One region of the Paenibacillus ilasis genome, then DNA from elsewhere that is predicted to be linked to it. Evidence: riboswitches for the same ligand, from Rfam matches in the RefSeq annotation. Region 1 holds a riboswitch; the other holds the start of a gene.

Region 1 (7,472 bases):
CAGATAGGTCGTCGGTTCATCCAGCATCAGCAGCGAAGGCTCCTGGACCATTACCTTGCCAAGTGCTACACGCTGGCGTTGACCGCCGCTTAACTCGGTAAGCCGCCGTTCCTCCAGTCCATGCAGATCCAGCTTTCGGATAACGGCCTCAATGAGCGGTGCTGCATCCTTTTCTTCACGGCCAAGCCAGTTCAGGAATGGGAATCTTCCCATCTCCAGCACTTCCCGGACGGTAAAATCGGTAGGATCAAGCCCTTCCTGCTGAAGCACCGCCACGATCCGGGCCAGTGCCTTTCGATTATAGTGTCCAAGCGCCTTCCCCCGAAGCGTCACGATTCCTTTCGTAGGACTCTCCACACCGGATAACAGCTGCATCAAGGTAGACTTACCGCTTCCGTTCGGACCGATGATTCCCCACCATTCCCCTTCGGCAATATGAAGGTCCACGCCTTCAAGAATCGGCACCTTGCCATAGGCTTTGCCAAGTCCTTGAGCTGTAATCATGATAAACCCTCCCTGCGCCGTTTTTTGTTCCGGTATAGCAAATACGCAAAGAATGGAGCGCCTATGAATGCCGTAACCACACCGAGCGGTATTTCCGTTGGTGCCAGCACGGACCGTGCCGCCGTATCGCACCAGACCATGAACATCGCGCCGCCCAGAGCCGACAGTGGAACAATGACGCGATAATCGGAGCCGGTGATCAGCCGGATCATATGCGGTACCACAAGTCCCACGAATCCAATCACGCCGGAGACCGACACGGCTGCGGCGGCAAGCAGGGTAGCCACGATGAGCACGCTGGTCTTCAGCCGATCCACATTCAAGCCCATATGGGCGGCCTGCCGTTCCCCCAGCGACAAAATATTAAGCTCTCGGGACCTGCTCCATAAGTATATAAATCCTGCGATAAAATACGGGAAAAGGATGGCCGTATACGACCATCCACGCATGCTCAGGCTCCCCATCGTCCAGTACAGGATCTGGTTTACCGTATCTTTGGACATGACCGTCAAAAAGGAAACGACGGCGCCCAGAAACGACTGCATCACCACACCGGACAGAATGAGCCCGTGGATCGGCAGTTTTCCTTGATCCCTTGCCAACAGCAGAACGGCCCATAAGGTGCCTGCTCCGGTCATAAACGCTACCAGCGGCAGCGTGTAACCTCCGGCAAAGGAGTATTCCATCCCGAAAAAAATCAGGGATGCTGCACCAAGCGCAGCACCCGAGGATACACCGAGCGTAAACGGATCCGCCAGCGGATTGCGAAGTACGCCTTGAAAGGCGGCTCCGGCCACCGCCAGGGAGGCTCCAACGAGCATCCCAAGCAGGATCCGCGGCAATCTCACCTTCATGAGGATTTGCTCGGAGGAAGCTTCCCAGCCCGGAACGATGGAATCGCCGATTCCCGGCAGCCTGTGCAGCAGCATCGCCCCAATCTCTCTCACAGGCAGGTGCACGGAGCCGATTCCGAGACTGACAACCAAGGTTAACAGTAATAGGAGTATGCCGGCCGCACCGAATCCTGCAAGTTTTTTACTCATGGATTCATCAGTTCCGGATAAACGGCCTTCGCCACTTCAATCAACCCTTGCGTCACACGGGGACCCGGACGGCTCAGCAGGTTCGCATCCACGGAAATGACCTGATCATTCTTGATGGCATCGATCTCATCCCAGCCGCCGCGCTCCTTAATCAGCTGATCCAATGTTTTCTTGGTTGCTTCATCTACCACATCGTCCGTGTACAAAATGACATCGGGGTTCGCAGCGATAATATTTTCCTCGCTGATTTCGAACCAGCCTTCCGCATCGCCGGCTGCGTTGACGCCGCCAGCTAAGGTGATGATCTCATCCATAAACTCGCCCTTGCCGACAGTCCATCCCGGAGAGAATTCTACGTATACTTTCTTCTTGTCTTCATCCTTCACGGCTTTCACGGCTTCCGTAACGGTAGCCAATTCCTGCTTCATCTGATCCACGACCGCTTTCGCCTCCGCTTGACGGTCGGTAATTTGCCCGATCAGTTCGATGTTCTCCATCACGGCATCAATGGTTTTCGGATCATTGACGAACAGGGTAACGCCAAGCTCACGCAATTTCTCGGCATTCTGGGCATTCATCGAAGCGGCAAATACCACATCGGCATCGGCTGCAATAATAGCCTCTTCATTCACTTGAAACCCGCCCAATTTAGGCTTGGATTTGGCCGCTTCCGGATAATCGTCATTATCGGACACGCCAACGATTTCCTCATCCAGGCCCAAGGCGAACAGTTTTTCCGTCTCGGACGGTGTCAGGGATGCAACTTTGGCCGGAGCTTTCTCAAACGTCATTTCAACCCCGGTTGAATCCTTAACGGTCAGCGGATACGCCGTTTTAAGCTCTTCGCCGGAATTTGCCGGCGCTTCGTTATTCTGCTCTTCCTGCTGTGCAGGCGGCGTTGTATCCTTCGGCGCCGCTTCTTCGCCTCCACAGCCGACCAAGGCCAGGGCCATCAGTATGGCTACCAGAAGTACGGACCATGTTTTGTTTAATGCTTTCATCTCTTGAAATCCCCCTATACATAATTGAGAACCTGGCGCTGCAAGTCTACATTCCTTCAACTGATCCTTACCGGGAGAAAAACATCAATCGTCATACTCCAAAAGAAGCAAAAATCCCTGACTCCTCGTAAACAAGGACTCAGGGATTACGTTTTAACATAAGGACATCTGGATAACCGTTCACAGATAGCGCCTTAAACTTCCGCCCATACATGCTGCATGGGTTCGGCAAACGTAATCCTCTCCTCGAAGGACCGTCATTCATTCGCCGAGGGCAGGTCTCCTGACTTGCAGGCTGTAACGACTTCTCCGCCTTCCCAAGCGCTATGGCTCAGTGGCATATGGAGAAGTCCCTGCTTCACAGTGGCGGGACCGTGCCGGACTTGCACCGGCTTCCCTATTAACCCGGCAGAAAGACAATAACGCCTTCTGTCCGGGACCCTCGCAAATAATATGAATTTATGTATGATAGGCCAAGCATGGTTTCTCTGCCCAAGATTATAGGCGATAAACCCTCCTCTTACAACCGAAAGTTTCGGTCGTTTCAAATGCGTCAGGATACGGATTCATCCCGTTATCGCCCATTCCGCACCGATATCATACGATTTCATTTATTCGCTTACCCGTACGCCTTGCCAGCGTTCTCCATCCCATGTCAATTGCAGCTTGAGCTCCTCGCCCGGCGATACCTGCGTCCCCCAGAATTCCGTATGCGGAAGGGTGGCTGCGGCGATCTGCCGGATAACGCCCCCATGGGTGACCACAAGCACATCAAGCCCCTCTCTCTGTGTTCCCAGGCCGTAGCCAGCAGCCTCTGCCTCTGCCTCTGCCTCTGCCTCTGCCTCTGCCTCTGCCTCTGCCTCTGCCTCTGCCTCTGCCTCTGCCTCTGCCTCTGCCTCTGCCTCTGCCTCTGCCTCTGCCTCTGCCTCTGCCTCTGCCTGCACAAGGGTATCCGGATCTTCCTCCACATGCAACAGTTCCTTCAAATCCAAAGACAATCCGGTCAAAAATGCCTGAACCCGGGAACGGAACGCTTCCCAGCTCTCCCCATTCGGCGGCGTAACTTCTGCAGGGTTATCAATCCAGCGCCGATAAGAGGTATCCGACTTCAAATCCTCGTAGGTGTTCCCTTCCCAATCCCCGAAGTCAAGCTCGCGCAGGCGCGGATCATACTCGACACCCGGTATAAACCTGCCCAAAGCTTCATCATCAGGAATAGCAGCCATTGTTGAATCCGATAGGATAACATTCAGCGTCTGCCTGCATCGAAGGAGATCACTGCAATAGATCCGGACAAACTGCCCGGTAAAAAACCTTTCCCGCAGCGGGAGGAGCTGCTGTCTGCCTTCCCTCAGAATCCCTTGATCCTCGTGACCGAGATAACGGCGCTCCTCGTTCCACAGCGTGCGGCCATGACGGACCAGATGCAGCGTGATCCTCATATCCATAACCTTCCTCCTGATGCGGCAACAAGTCCGAGCACCACGGTACCCAGTAACGTAAACAAAACCGATACGCCCAGCAGCAAACGGTTGGTCACCCGGATATCCTCCGCTTCAAGCGGGCGATCAGCATCCCCCATGTAAGCCCGGAACGAGATGATACCCTGATAGGAATTCTCGCCTCCCAGACGAATGCCCAGAGCACCGGCAACGGCCGATTCCGGGAAGCCGCTGTTCGGACTGGGGTGCTTTCGCGCATCTCTTCTGACCATCTTGATCGCTTTTTTCCATTGCAGCGAAAACATCGCAGCTACCATGGTCAACAGCCCTGCGGTCAGGCGTGCCGGTATCCAATTGGCCATATCGTCCAGCCTTGCGGATGCCCAGCCGATATGCTGGTATTTCTCGTTTTTATAACCGACCATGGAGTCGAGCGTGTTTACGGCCCGATAGGCCATCGCCAGCGGCGCTCCCCCGATCAGGGCAAAAAACAGCGGAGCGATCACCGCATCCACGATATTCTCCGCAACCGTCTCCACCGTTCCCCGCACAATCTCCGGCTCATCCAGATGGCCGGTGTCTCTCCCGACAACCATGCTGAGCGCGCGCCGGGCCTCCGCGATATGGCCGGAGCGAAGATGGCCGTAGACCTCCAATCCTGCCTCTCGCAGCCCCTTGATGGCAATCGTAGTCGCAATAAGCACGATCTCCACCCCCCACGCAAGCCAAGGATGAATCGCCGCGCACAGCTCCAGCAGCAGCCACGCCAGCACGAAGGAGCCGCCGGCCACGATCACCGGCAGCAGTATCCCCGCCCGCTTCAGGCTCTGAGCGGAAGTCGCCCAATGGCGAATCCAGCCTTCAACCCGGCGGATGGCTTTCCCCATGCCAATGACGGGATGGGGGAGCCATCTCGGATCTCCGATCAGCAGGTCCAACACGACCGCAGCCCAAATGACCCACACGACGGTCATATCCGGTCCTCTCTTTCGGCGGCAATGCTTTCCGTAACACTCTCGTAGACAAGGCGGCCGATCATGCCGCCCAGATCGGTTGCGGTTCCGGCATAATGGTGATTTACGCCATAGGCTGTATTGCCGCTGACCCCAAGGACCATGGCGTCCGTTGTCGTCCCGGTCGCGACGGCTCCGGTTTCATGATCTTTCACGCCCAGGTCATGCAGCGCGGCGGCCTTCGCTTCCGTCGCGGTCAACACGGCGTTCAGCATGCATGCCGGCGTCATCATCCCGTCGATCAGCAGCATAATATTAATCGTGCCCGGCTGGTAAGCCGCAAAGGTCGTTCGACTCGACCCGGCACGGGCTGCATTGCCCACGCCGGCGGTGGTGCAGCAAAGGATGGAAACTTGTTCACTCCGCTCTTCCCGGATGGAGGCATATTTCAGGTTTACCGCCGTCATCAATCCAGCTGTGGATTCAGCCGGATAACCGTGAGCACCCATAAAGTTAAACATATCGTTCACGGGGTCGCTGCAATCATAATGCCGGTCCACATAACGGTTCACGATATGATCCAAACGCACGAATCCGCCGCCATATATGGCGCTGCTAATAAACGCAGCCGGCTCCGGAAGCGATATGCGGATATGCGGCTGTTCCTGCTCCGATTCGAGGGACACCACCGCTCCTTGCCACGCATTCGAACGATATAAGTGATTCTTGCCTTTCAGAAAAGGTACGGCCATGCTTCTCTCTCCCTGCTCTCTATGATCTAAATCCGCCTGATCCCAAACTCATTTGCCGCTTGATATCCTAGGTTGCTTCTTCTTCAGAACAAATCCCAAAAACCTCCGCCATAATGGCAAGCAGCCTGTCGTTATCTTCAACATGTTTAACGGCCAGCCGGATATGACGCTCACCGAGGCCCGGGTACATGGCGCAGCTGCGGACAAGCACGCCGCGTCTCCCCATCTCCGACTGAAACATCTCGGCATTCCAGGGCCGCGGAAGCTCCATGAGTAGAAAATTGGCCTCCCCCGGCGTAACGTCAAGCCCCAGTGCTCGTACACCCCGTATGAGCTTCTCGCGCTCTGCGCGAATCAAATGCAGCGTATTCTGCTCGTAGTCCCTCCCGCTGCCAAGACATGCCTCTCCTGCAAGCAGCGCCAGTCCATTGACGCTCCATGTCACCTGCTTGCCTGCCATCTTGCGTATCACATCGGGATGCGCGGCCGTATACCCGAGCCGCAAACCCGGAATCGCATAAAACTTGGTCATCGATCGGACAATCACGGTTCGAGGATAGTCATGAAGCTCTGGCATCAGGGTCTGTCTGTCTTCAAGCGGAATAAAGTCGATAAAGGCTTCATCCAGCACCAGCCAGGTCCCTTCTTGCTCAGCGCATGCCGCTATTTCACGGATATCCTCAAGGCTGTACTGAACCCCGTTCGGATTGTTGGGCTGTCCCAAAAACACGAGATCCGTGCGAGCCAACAGCTCCATCACATCCGCCTTGTCTGCACGCCAGTCCCTCTCCGGATGTCCGCACACGGAGCGGATGTCCGAGCCAAATTTTAAGGACAACTCCCGGTATTCGGAAAAACACGGGTCAACCACGCCCACAGTCCTTGGCGTAAGGCCCATCAACAACAGCGCCATACACTCGGCCGCCCCGTTGCCGACTAAGATTCGCCGGGGGTCGGTGCCTAACTCCGCTGCGAGCAGCTCCTTAAACTTGCGGTGTCCCGGATCCGGATAACGAATGACCGCACTCATTCCCTCTTGTAAGGCCGTAATTACCCCTCGCGGCGGTCCGAGCGGGTTAATATTGGCGCTGTAATCCAGGAAAGCCGAGGCTTGCCTTCCGAATTCGGCAGCCGCCGTCTCCACGTCCCCTCCGTGGCCGTACACCTCGATCAAGGGTTGTTTTTTGTCGTTCATAAGGGCTCCTCCTGTTCCATGCCCTGGCTCTTGCAAGCCCTGCCGTTATGTAATGCCATCATTATGTCGCTACCGTCCCTGACTCGTCAACATGGAATGCTTTGTCTCTGTCTTAAAATTGGTTTACAATAGTCTGGAAGCACCACATTTTGAATTGTGACGACGGAGGATACTATGCTATTTATCGATAATCAGGGGATCCATGATCCATCCATTAACCTAGCGATTGAAGAATATGCCTTGAAGCACTTGTCCATGGACGAGAGCTACCTTCTCTTTTATATCAACAAGCCTTCCATTATTATCGGAAAGCATCAGAATACGATCGAAGAGATCAACCAAGAATACGTTCGTGACAACAACATTCAGGTTGTACGCCGGTTGTCCGGGGGCGGGGCTGTATACCATGATCTCGGCAACCTGAATTTCAGCTTCATTACGAAGGATGACGGACAGTCCTTCCACAACTTCCTGAAGTTCACGCAGCCGGTCATCAACTTCCTGCAAAAGATGGGCGTACCCGCCGAGCTCAGCGGCCGGAATGACCTGCAGGTCGGCGAGAAGAAAATTTCGGGGAACGCG
Region 2 (7,472 bases), on a different contig from region 1:
CGGGAGTAATACTTACCGCCATAAATCATTGCTGTTTGGCCTGAATGCACGGTAAAAATAATGATATCTTTATCAAAATAATTTATCACCCGAACATTACGCATTATAATATCCTTAGCTTCTTCAGTAATGGGCTGTTTTTTTATTTCTTGAGTGATCCATCTAAAAAAAGAGTCAAGATCTTTTCTTAGAAGTTTCGCTTCATGTCCAATACCAGTAATGCTGAAGCCCCTATAATTCATAGGCTCAACACCATAAATTTCCTTTACTCTCTGACCGTCAGAAATTTTATCAGAGACACCTACACAAACATATCCCGTAACACGACGACCGTTATTAGCCATTGCAGTTAGTGTTTTCATTATTTTCGAGAAACTAACTTCATCAAATATATTAGAACCATCTAATATTGTAAAACCCTGTTTAAAATCATAAAGAGTCTGTTCTGTCTTGGATTGCATTAACAAGGACTCAAATTCAGTAATCCACTTATGACTAGTTGGATTAGTTGTGTCACGATCTTTAAAACAACTTTGTAAAATACCAGCAATTGCATTTATATTGTCATTTTTGTTTGAAGCACTCCAGTTTCCACCCTCTGGTATTGATATATGCGATGCAATGCCATCTAGTTTCCGTTCTAATTCAGTATAACTTACTATTTGTTTGTTCTCTTTTATTAATAATTTATGAAAAGCTAAAAAAATCACTTGGAAATATCTTGGTAATCTTTGTGCGGGATCACCAAAAACTAATTCCCTAAATGTAGTAGAACTTATGCGAAGAACGGCTCTTATCTCATCATAAATATTAATAAATTGTTCTTCCAACTTATCAGTTCCAAATTTTCTCAACTGCAATTCCAATTCAAAAGATCTTTCCCCCTCCTTTAACCCGTAGTATTGATCAGAAATTACCGAACTAGACGGTGGAACATCGGGAAAGGCCATTGCAGCTAAAATATCAGAGATCAGTTCCTCATCACGTGCTTCCCTTACCATCTCTTTAGTTAGAACGTTGTTATTTACCCAAAAGATATCCTCTACTGGTATTCCGTAATCCAAGCCAGTGCTAGTGATACTTATTTCTTTCATTTTATTTAAATTAAGTATGTTTCCTGATGAAACATCCGTTCTTATTTCAGCCGCTATCCTGCGTACTAGATCATTGAAAATACCAAGAGTACCTGCTGATCTCAATTCTTGTCTGGACAAATGTTTCCCATAACTATTTATTCGTATAAAGATTTCGTCCACTTTACTCTCATCGTTAAATGAATATACTGATAACGGCAAAACATAACTTGCTAATGCTTCACATACATCTCTTTCAAGTATTGGTTCCTTTTGCTTCAACATGCCTTTATCAAGAAGAGATTTCGATTCAACCATTGTCTCAAGATCAAAGTACTTATTTTCGTAATCGAATTCCCCCTCAATGAAGGACATAATTGCATTTAACCTTTGCATTCCATCAATAATTTCAAAAACTGAAATTTGATCATAAACCGAATCAGCAAGGAGTAACAAAGGAACTGGATACCCTTTTATTATAGAATCAATAAACTTTCTTTTTTCATCAATGGTCCATATTAGTTTTCGTTGATATCTTCTATTAACTATAAATAGCTCATTTTGATAAAAGTTGTAGAGCCGTTGAATAGTCTCACTTCGAATGGATAATTCACGTTGCGTAGAGGGGAGATTCTTTTTTTCCACCAGTCTCATTCCTTTACTTAGGAGTATTATAATGGTAATGATAATATATCAAATCATTATTGTACATGAGTGTGGTTAAAGTTAAGTCTTACGGGAAGCAGTACTGAAAATATCGGCGATTCTATACTCGGCAAGGAATTTGACGCTTTGATCGAGAACAAAAGTGATCCTACCGACGGTGAAAACAACACTTCATCAGACTAAAGGGTAGAAAAATGGTAGAAGAACGGAATAAATAACAAAAATGGCGCGATTCCGAAAACTCGGAAAGCCGCGCCATGATTGACTTTATGAAGATGCTGGTGAAGGGAATTGAACCCCCGACCTACGCATTACGAGTGCGTTGCTCTACCCCTGAGCTACACCAGCAAATGTGGTTCGATGTTATTCCTCACGAAACAACAAAAATTATTATAATACTTCAGCAACAAAATGCAAGCCCTATTCTTACGGAAATATCCTCCGAAAATGGCGGCATTACCCGCCTAACTTCTCCTGCACGGACTGGATCTTCTGTTTGCTCGAGGAAACTTGGTCCCTGCGGTCGTCGATCTTCACGGAAGTCGATACGCGCTGGGCACCGGACAGAAAAGGCGCTTCATGCAAAGCCTCAATTGCCCGCCAGATCATGCTGAGCTCTCCCTCGATGATAGTACTCATCGAAGTCAGCTCATAGGATATTCCATCCTGCTGTTTCAATATACGCTGCATCTCGGCAACATAAGAGCTCAAACTCGTTGTTGCGGTTCCGATCGGAATCACCGTTACCTCCGCTATAGCCATCTTTTAAAACCTCCCTCGTTCCCATCTCATCTGTTATGGAATGCTTTAAACTTCCGGATACAGTTATCATATCAATTCTAGCCCTTCATATCAAAGTCCGTCAGTCTTAACTTCACACAAGATATGGTGTTCCTTCCTCGTCTCGTCCATACGAATACATCTTATTTTGTCAAAACGATAATATACGTGGTATCAGCGCAGAAAAGGTCGCATTTGGTCACAATTCAGGAAATGTTATGGCCTTTTGGCAGTTTCTTAACTGGCACAATGACCGCTCGTTTGCTATAATTCTTTTTGCGTTCAATTTTAAGAATATGGTTTACAAACACAATATATTGGGTTAAATTAGATTAACAACAACCAAATATAGTGTATGTAGGTGCCGGATCAACCTATAAGGCAGTCCGGCTTAATAGGGAAGCATGGTGTAAATCCATCACGGTCCCGCCACTGTAAGGGCTCTTAGGCTGTTTATGAACCATCAGCCATCCCCATACGACATATGCCACCGAGGAACCGGAGCAAGGTCCCGGGGAAGGGAATGTCGAGGGAAAAAGCCCAAGTCAGGAGACCTGCCTATATACAGATAGACACCAACCTACGGGGTTTTAGGTAAGTGTTCGTTAAACTTGCGTCTGTACATAACATCTTGCCCGTTCACGAGCTTATGGCAAACGTCATTTTCGAATCACAGCGCACGGACATTTTCAAGCCTGCCCGCGGGTTTTAGAAAATGTTTTTTTGATGTCCTTTTTCATATTTCCCCCGAAGAAAGCGAGGAATTTATTCATGCCCCAGCTCGTAGTTAAACCGAACAACCGTCAGCTCGCCTTTGATGAAATTCGTCTCTCCGTCTATGCCGACCGGACTCTAAAAGGATTGGACATGCTCGATAAGGAGCGTCTGCTTCGCGGCGTCAATGCCAAATTGCGCGGTGAGCAAGTTACCGGCGAAGAAATCAGCAGCGCCTTCACGATGTCCGCCCTTGAGCTTGTAACCAAGGAAGAACCGAATTGGAAGTTTGCAGCTGCGCGTTCGTTTCTGACCTCTTTATATAAAAAAGCGGCCACCAACCGCCGATACAAAGCCTATCCGGAGGAACCGTACGGTGCCTTCTACCCGCTCATTACGGAGCTTGTACAGAAAGGCATCTATCGCGAGGATCTTCTGACCAGCTACACCAAAGAACAAATCGAAGAGCTCGGCGAATGCATCGATCCAAGCCGCGATCTGCTGTTTGATTACATCGGTCTGTTGACGCTGGCTGAGCGTTACCTGGCAAACGACTTTGACGGTCGCGTCATGGAACTTCCGCAAGAACGCTATATGGTCATCGCGATGTTCCTCATGCACAACGAGCCTGCCGACAAGCGTCTTGACCTTGTCAAAGAAGCCTACTGGGCCATGAGCAACCTGTACATGACGGCTGCTACGCCGACCATGTCTAATGCAGGCAAAAAAGTAGCCGGCCAGCTTTCCAGCTGCTTCATCGATACCGTGGACGACTCCCTGGAAGGAATCTTCGATTCCAACACGGATATTGCCCGTCTCAGCAAAATGGGCGGCGGCATCGGGGTCTACCTCGGTAAAGTCCGTGCACGCGGCTCTGACATCCGCGGTCACAAGAACACCAGCTCCGGCGTTATCCCTTGGATTCGCCAGTTGAACAACACCGCTGTTAGCGTTGACCAATTGGGAACTCGTAAAGGCGCCATCGCCGTTTACCTGGATGTGTTCCACAAAGACATCCTGTCCTTCCTCGATCTGAAGTTGAACAACGGTGACGAGCGCATGAGAGCACATGACGTGTTCCACGGCGTATGTCTGCCTGACCTGTTCATGGAGGCTGTAGAAGCACGTGAAGAGTGGAGCCTGTTCTGTCCGCATGAAGTGAAGAAAATCATGGGCTGGAAAGACGAGAACGGCCGTCCGCTGGGCTTGGAAGACTTCTATGATCAAGGTCAAGGCGAAGGCGAATTCCGTCAAAAGTATGCTGAAGCCGTGGCGAACCCGCTGCTGCCGCGCATTACGGTACAAGCCATCGACATTATGAAGCGCATCATGAAATCCCAGCTTGAAACGGGTACACCGTACATGTTTTACCGCGACACGGTCAACCGTGCAAACCCGAACTCTGCGCATGGCATGATCTACTCTTCCAACCTGTGCACGGAGATCATGCAGAACCAATCTCCGACAGTCGTTGAACAAGAGGAGCTGGTTACGAAAGACGGCCAAACCCGGATCGTCATTTCCAAAATCCCTGGCGATTTCGTTGTCTGCAACCTGAACTCCATCCACTTGGCTCGTGCTGTACCTGCCGGTGTGCTGGAGCGTCTCGTTCCAATCCAGGTTCGCATGCTGGATAACGTCATCGACATTAACAATATTGAAGTTCTGCAAGCTCAATATACCAACAGTCAATATCGTGCGGTCGGTCTCGGCACCTTCGGTCTGCACCACTTGCTGGCGCTGGAAGGCATCCGCTGGGAATCCGACGAAGCCGTTGCCTATAATGACAACCTGTATGAGCACATCAACTACCTGCTCGTTAAATCCAGCATGGAGCTGGCTAAGGAAAAAGGCTATTATCCGAAATTCAAAGGCTCCGACTGGGAGAGTGGCGAGTACTTCACGTTCCGCGGTTACACCGACGGCGAGCATGAGGGCAAGTTCGTAACCACCGAACAGTGGCGCGAATTGCAGCAAGAAGTACAAGCGAACGGCGTCCGTAACGCATGGCTGTTTGCCATCGCACCGAACGGCTCCACATCGATCATCGCAGGTTCCACGGCGAGCATCGATCCATTGTACGAACTTCTTTCTTATGAAGAAAAAACCACCTATAAAGTGGCTAACCCGGCTCCGGATCTGTCCGAAAAAACGATCTGGTACTATAAAACGGCTTTCTTGATCGACCAGCATTGGTCCATCAAAATGGCTGCCGCCCGTCAGCGTCACGTTGACCAGGCGCAAAGCTTTAACCTGTATGTCCGCCCTGATATCCGGGCTTCGGAATTCCTGGAGCTGCACCTGCATGCCTGGAAAGCCGGCATCAAGTCCACGTACTATGTACGCAGCCGTGCGCTGACGATTGAAGAGTGCGAAAGCTGTGCTAGCTAACTTTCGATAGACCTAATTTCGAACCCACCCAAACCCTCCCTTCCAAGGGAGGGCCCCAAGGGCTCTGCCCTCTGGACACCCGCAAGGTGTGCATGGTGTGAATGAGGCGCTTCTACGTTACTCTGGTGGCTAGGAGCGCTTTCTCCCTTCGGGAACGCTGGAATGTAGTGCGGAGGCTAATGAGTTACTTCGTGCGATTGATTGAGCTGCTGCCTGCTGGGATCGCTCTCCCCTTGGGAGTCGCTCCTCATGCGGTGCAAGGACCACCAGTTACTTCGTGCGTTTAATTGAGCTGCTGTCTGCTGGGATCGCTCTCCCCTTGGGAATCGCTTCTCATGCGGTGCAGGGACCATGTGTTACTTCGTGCGTTTGGTTGAGCTTCTGCCTGCTGGGATCGCTCTCCCCTTGGGAATCGCTTCTCATGCGGTGCAGGGACCATGTGTTACTTCGTGCGTTTAATTGAGCTGCTGCCTGCTGGGATCGCTCTCCCCTTGGGAATCGCTTCTCATGCGGTGCGGGACTACTGAGCTACTTCGTGCGTTTTGTTAAGTTACTGCCTGCGTGGATCGCTCTCCCTTCGGGAATCGCCTCTCATGCGGTGCAAACAAGCATCAAACGGCTGCATCCGGGTGTTCCCCGCATAGCAGGAGTGGATAAGCTTTCTAAATAGAAGACTACAAGGGTAAGGGTATCCAATCGGAAGAGTTTACGTCCGCATTTGGGAGTCCTTTGCAACCTTAAAAATACATTCAGGCAAAGGGCGGACAACAAGCGGCTGGAGATGGATACCCGTCCCGTGAATATGCTGGGAATTGTCCCTCAGCTTTGCCTATTCGCCGCCCTATCATGATATACAAGGAGAGAAAATCGGCATGCAAATGCAAAAGATATTTAACACCGAAGCACCCAACCGTTCCACTCGCGTCATTGAAGGTGAATGCTCCGGGATCTTGAACTGGAACGACATTCGGATGCCTCATATGTATAAGCTGTATAAGGTCCTGCTGTTGAACCACTGGATCGCAGACGAGATTCCGATGTCCAAGGATGCGCAGCAATTCCCCCGCCTGGACCCTGAAGAGCAGCGCACCTTCAAGATCAATATCTCCCTGCTCGCTGTTCTGGATTCCATGCAGACGATGTTTGTAAGTGACGTGAAGCGTTATTTCACCGATTCGTCGCTCGAAGCCATCTCAGCCATCATCGGTCAGCAAGAGGTGGTTCACAACCAATCCTATTCCTATGTGCTTTCCTCCATCGTGTCGGAGCAAGAGCAGAAGGAAATCTTTGAATACTGGAAGCATGATCCGGTACTTCTGGAGCGCAACCAGTTCATCTCGAACATTTACCAGAACTTCCGTGACAATCCGTCGCCGCAATCCTTCTTCGAAGCGATGGTAGCGGACCTGATCCTGGAAGGCATCTTCTTCTACAGCACGTTTGCCTTCTTCTACAACTTGGCTCGTGACCAGAAGATGATGGCAACCAGCCAGATGATCTCCTATATTCAGCGTGATGAGAACCAGCACTGCTACTTCTTCGCCGAAGTGTTCAAGCAGCTGCTCAAGGATTTCCCTGAGCTGAACTCCAAAGAGAACATCGACTACCTGTACCGCACCATCGACCGTGCCGTCGAGCTCGAAACCAACTGGGCCCACTACACGCTCAGCAATGTGCGCGGCATCGATCTGAACGAATTGGGCGATTACATCAAGTACATCGCAAACCGTCGCATCACCATGATGGGTCTGGAAAAAGCCTACGAAGGCGTGGACGTTAACTGCATGCCGTGGATCAAGCCTTTCTCCGATGAAGCCCTCAACGCAACGAAGACCGACTTCTTCGAAG

The links. Region 1 has a riboswitch for cobalamin ahead of ACETK5_RS01655 (helical backbone metal receptor). Riboswitches for the same ligand answer to the same signal wherever they lie in the genome.
Region 2: it holds a riboswitch for cobalamin, as region 1 does, so the genes downstream of both, ACETK5_RS23090 (ribonucleoside-diphosphate reductase subunit alpha) here and ACETK5_RS01655 (helical backbone metal receptor) in region 1, are expected to answer to the same signal.

What each region holds. Positions count from the first base shown of each region.
Region 1 is NZ_JBHDJG010000001.1:301,844-309,315, reverse strand. It holds gene ACETK5_RS01665 (ABC transporter ATP-binding protein) at 1-504, opposite strand, end outside; gene ACETK5_RS01660 (FecCD family ABC transporter permease) at 501-1,547, opposite strand; gene ACETK5_RS01655 (helical backbone metal receptor) at 1,544-2,548, opposite strand; cobalamin riboswitch at 2,805-3,007, opposite strand; gene ACETK5_RS01650 (histidine phosphatase family protein) at 3,160-3,996, opposite strand; gene cbiB (adenosylcobinamide-phosphate synthase CbiB) at 3,987-4,964, opposite strand; gene ACETK5_RS01640 (adenosylcobinamide amidohydrolase) at 4,961-5,695, opposite strand; gene cobD (threonine-phosphate decarboxylase CobD) at 5,763-6,890, opposite strand; gene ACETK5_RS01630 (lipoate--protein ligase) at 7,065-7,472, shown strand, end outside.
Region 2 is NZ_JBHDJG010000002.1:658,524-665,995, reverse strand. It holds gene ACETK5_RS23105 (GmrSD restriction endonuclease domain-containing protein) at 1-1,718, opposite strand, end outside; tRNA gene ACETK5_RS23100 (tRNA-Thr) at 2,016-2,087, opposite strand; gene ACETK5_RS23095 (MTH1187 family thiamine-binding protein) at 2,196-2,501, opposite strand; cobalamin riboswitch at 2,862-3,095, shown strand; gene ACETK5_RS23090 (ribonucleoside-diphosphate reductase subunit alpha) at 3,291-5,624, shown strand; gene ACETK5_RS23085 (ribonucleotide-diphosphate reductase subunit beta) at 6,497-7,472, shown strand, end outside.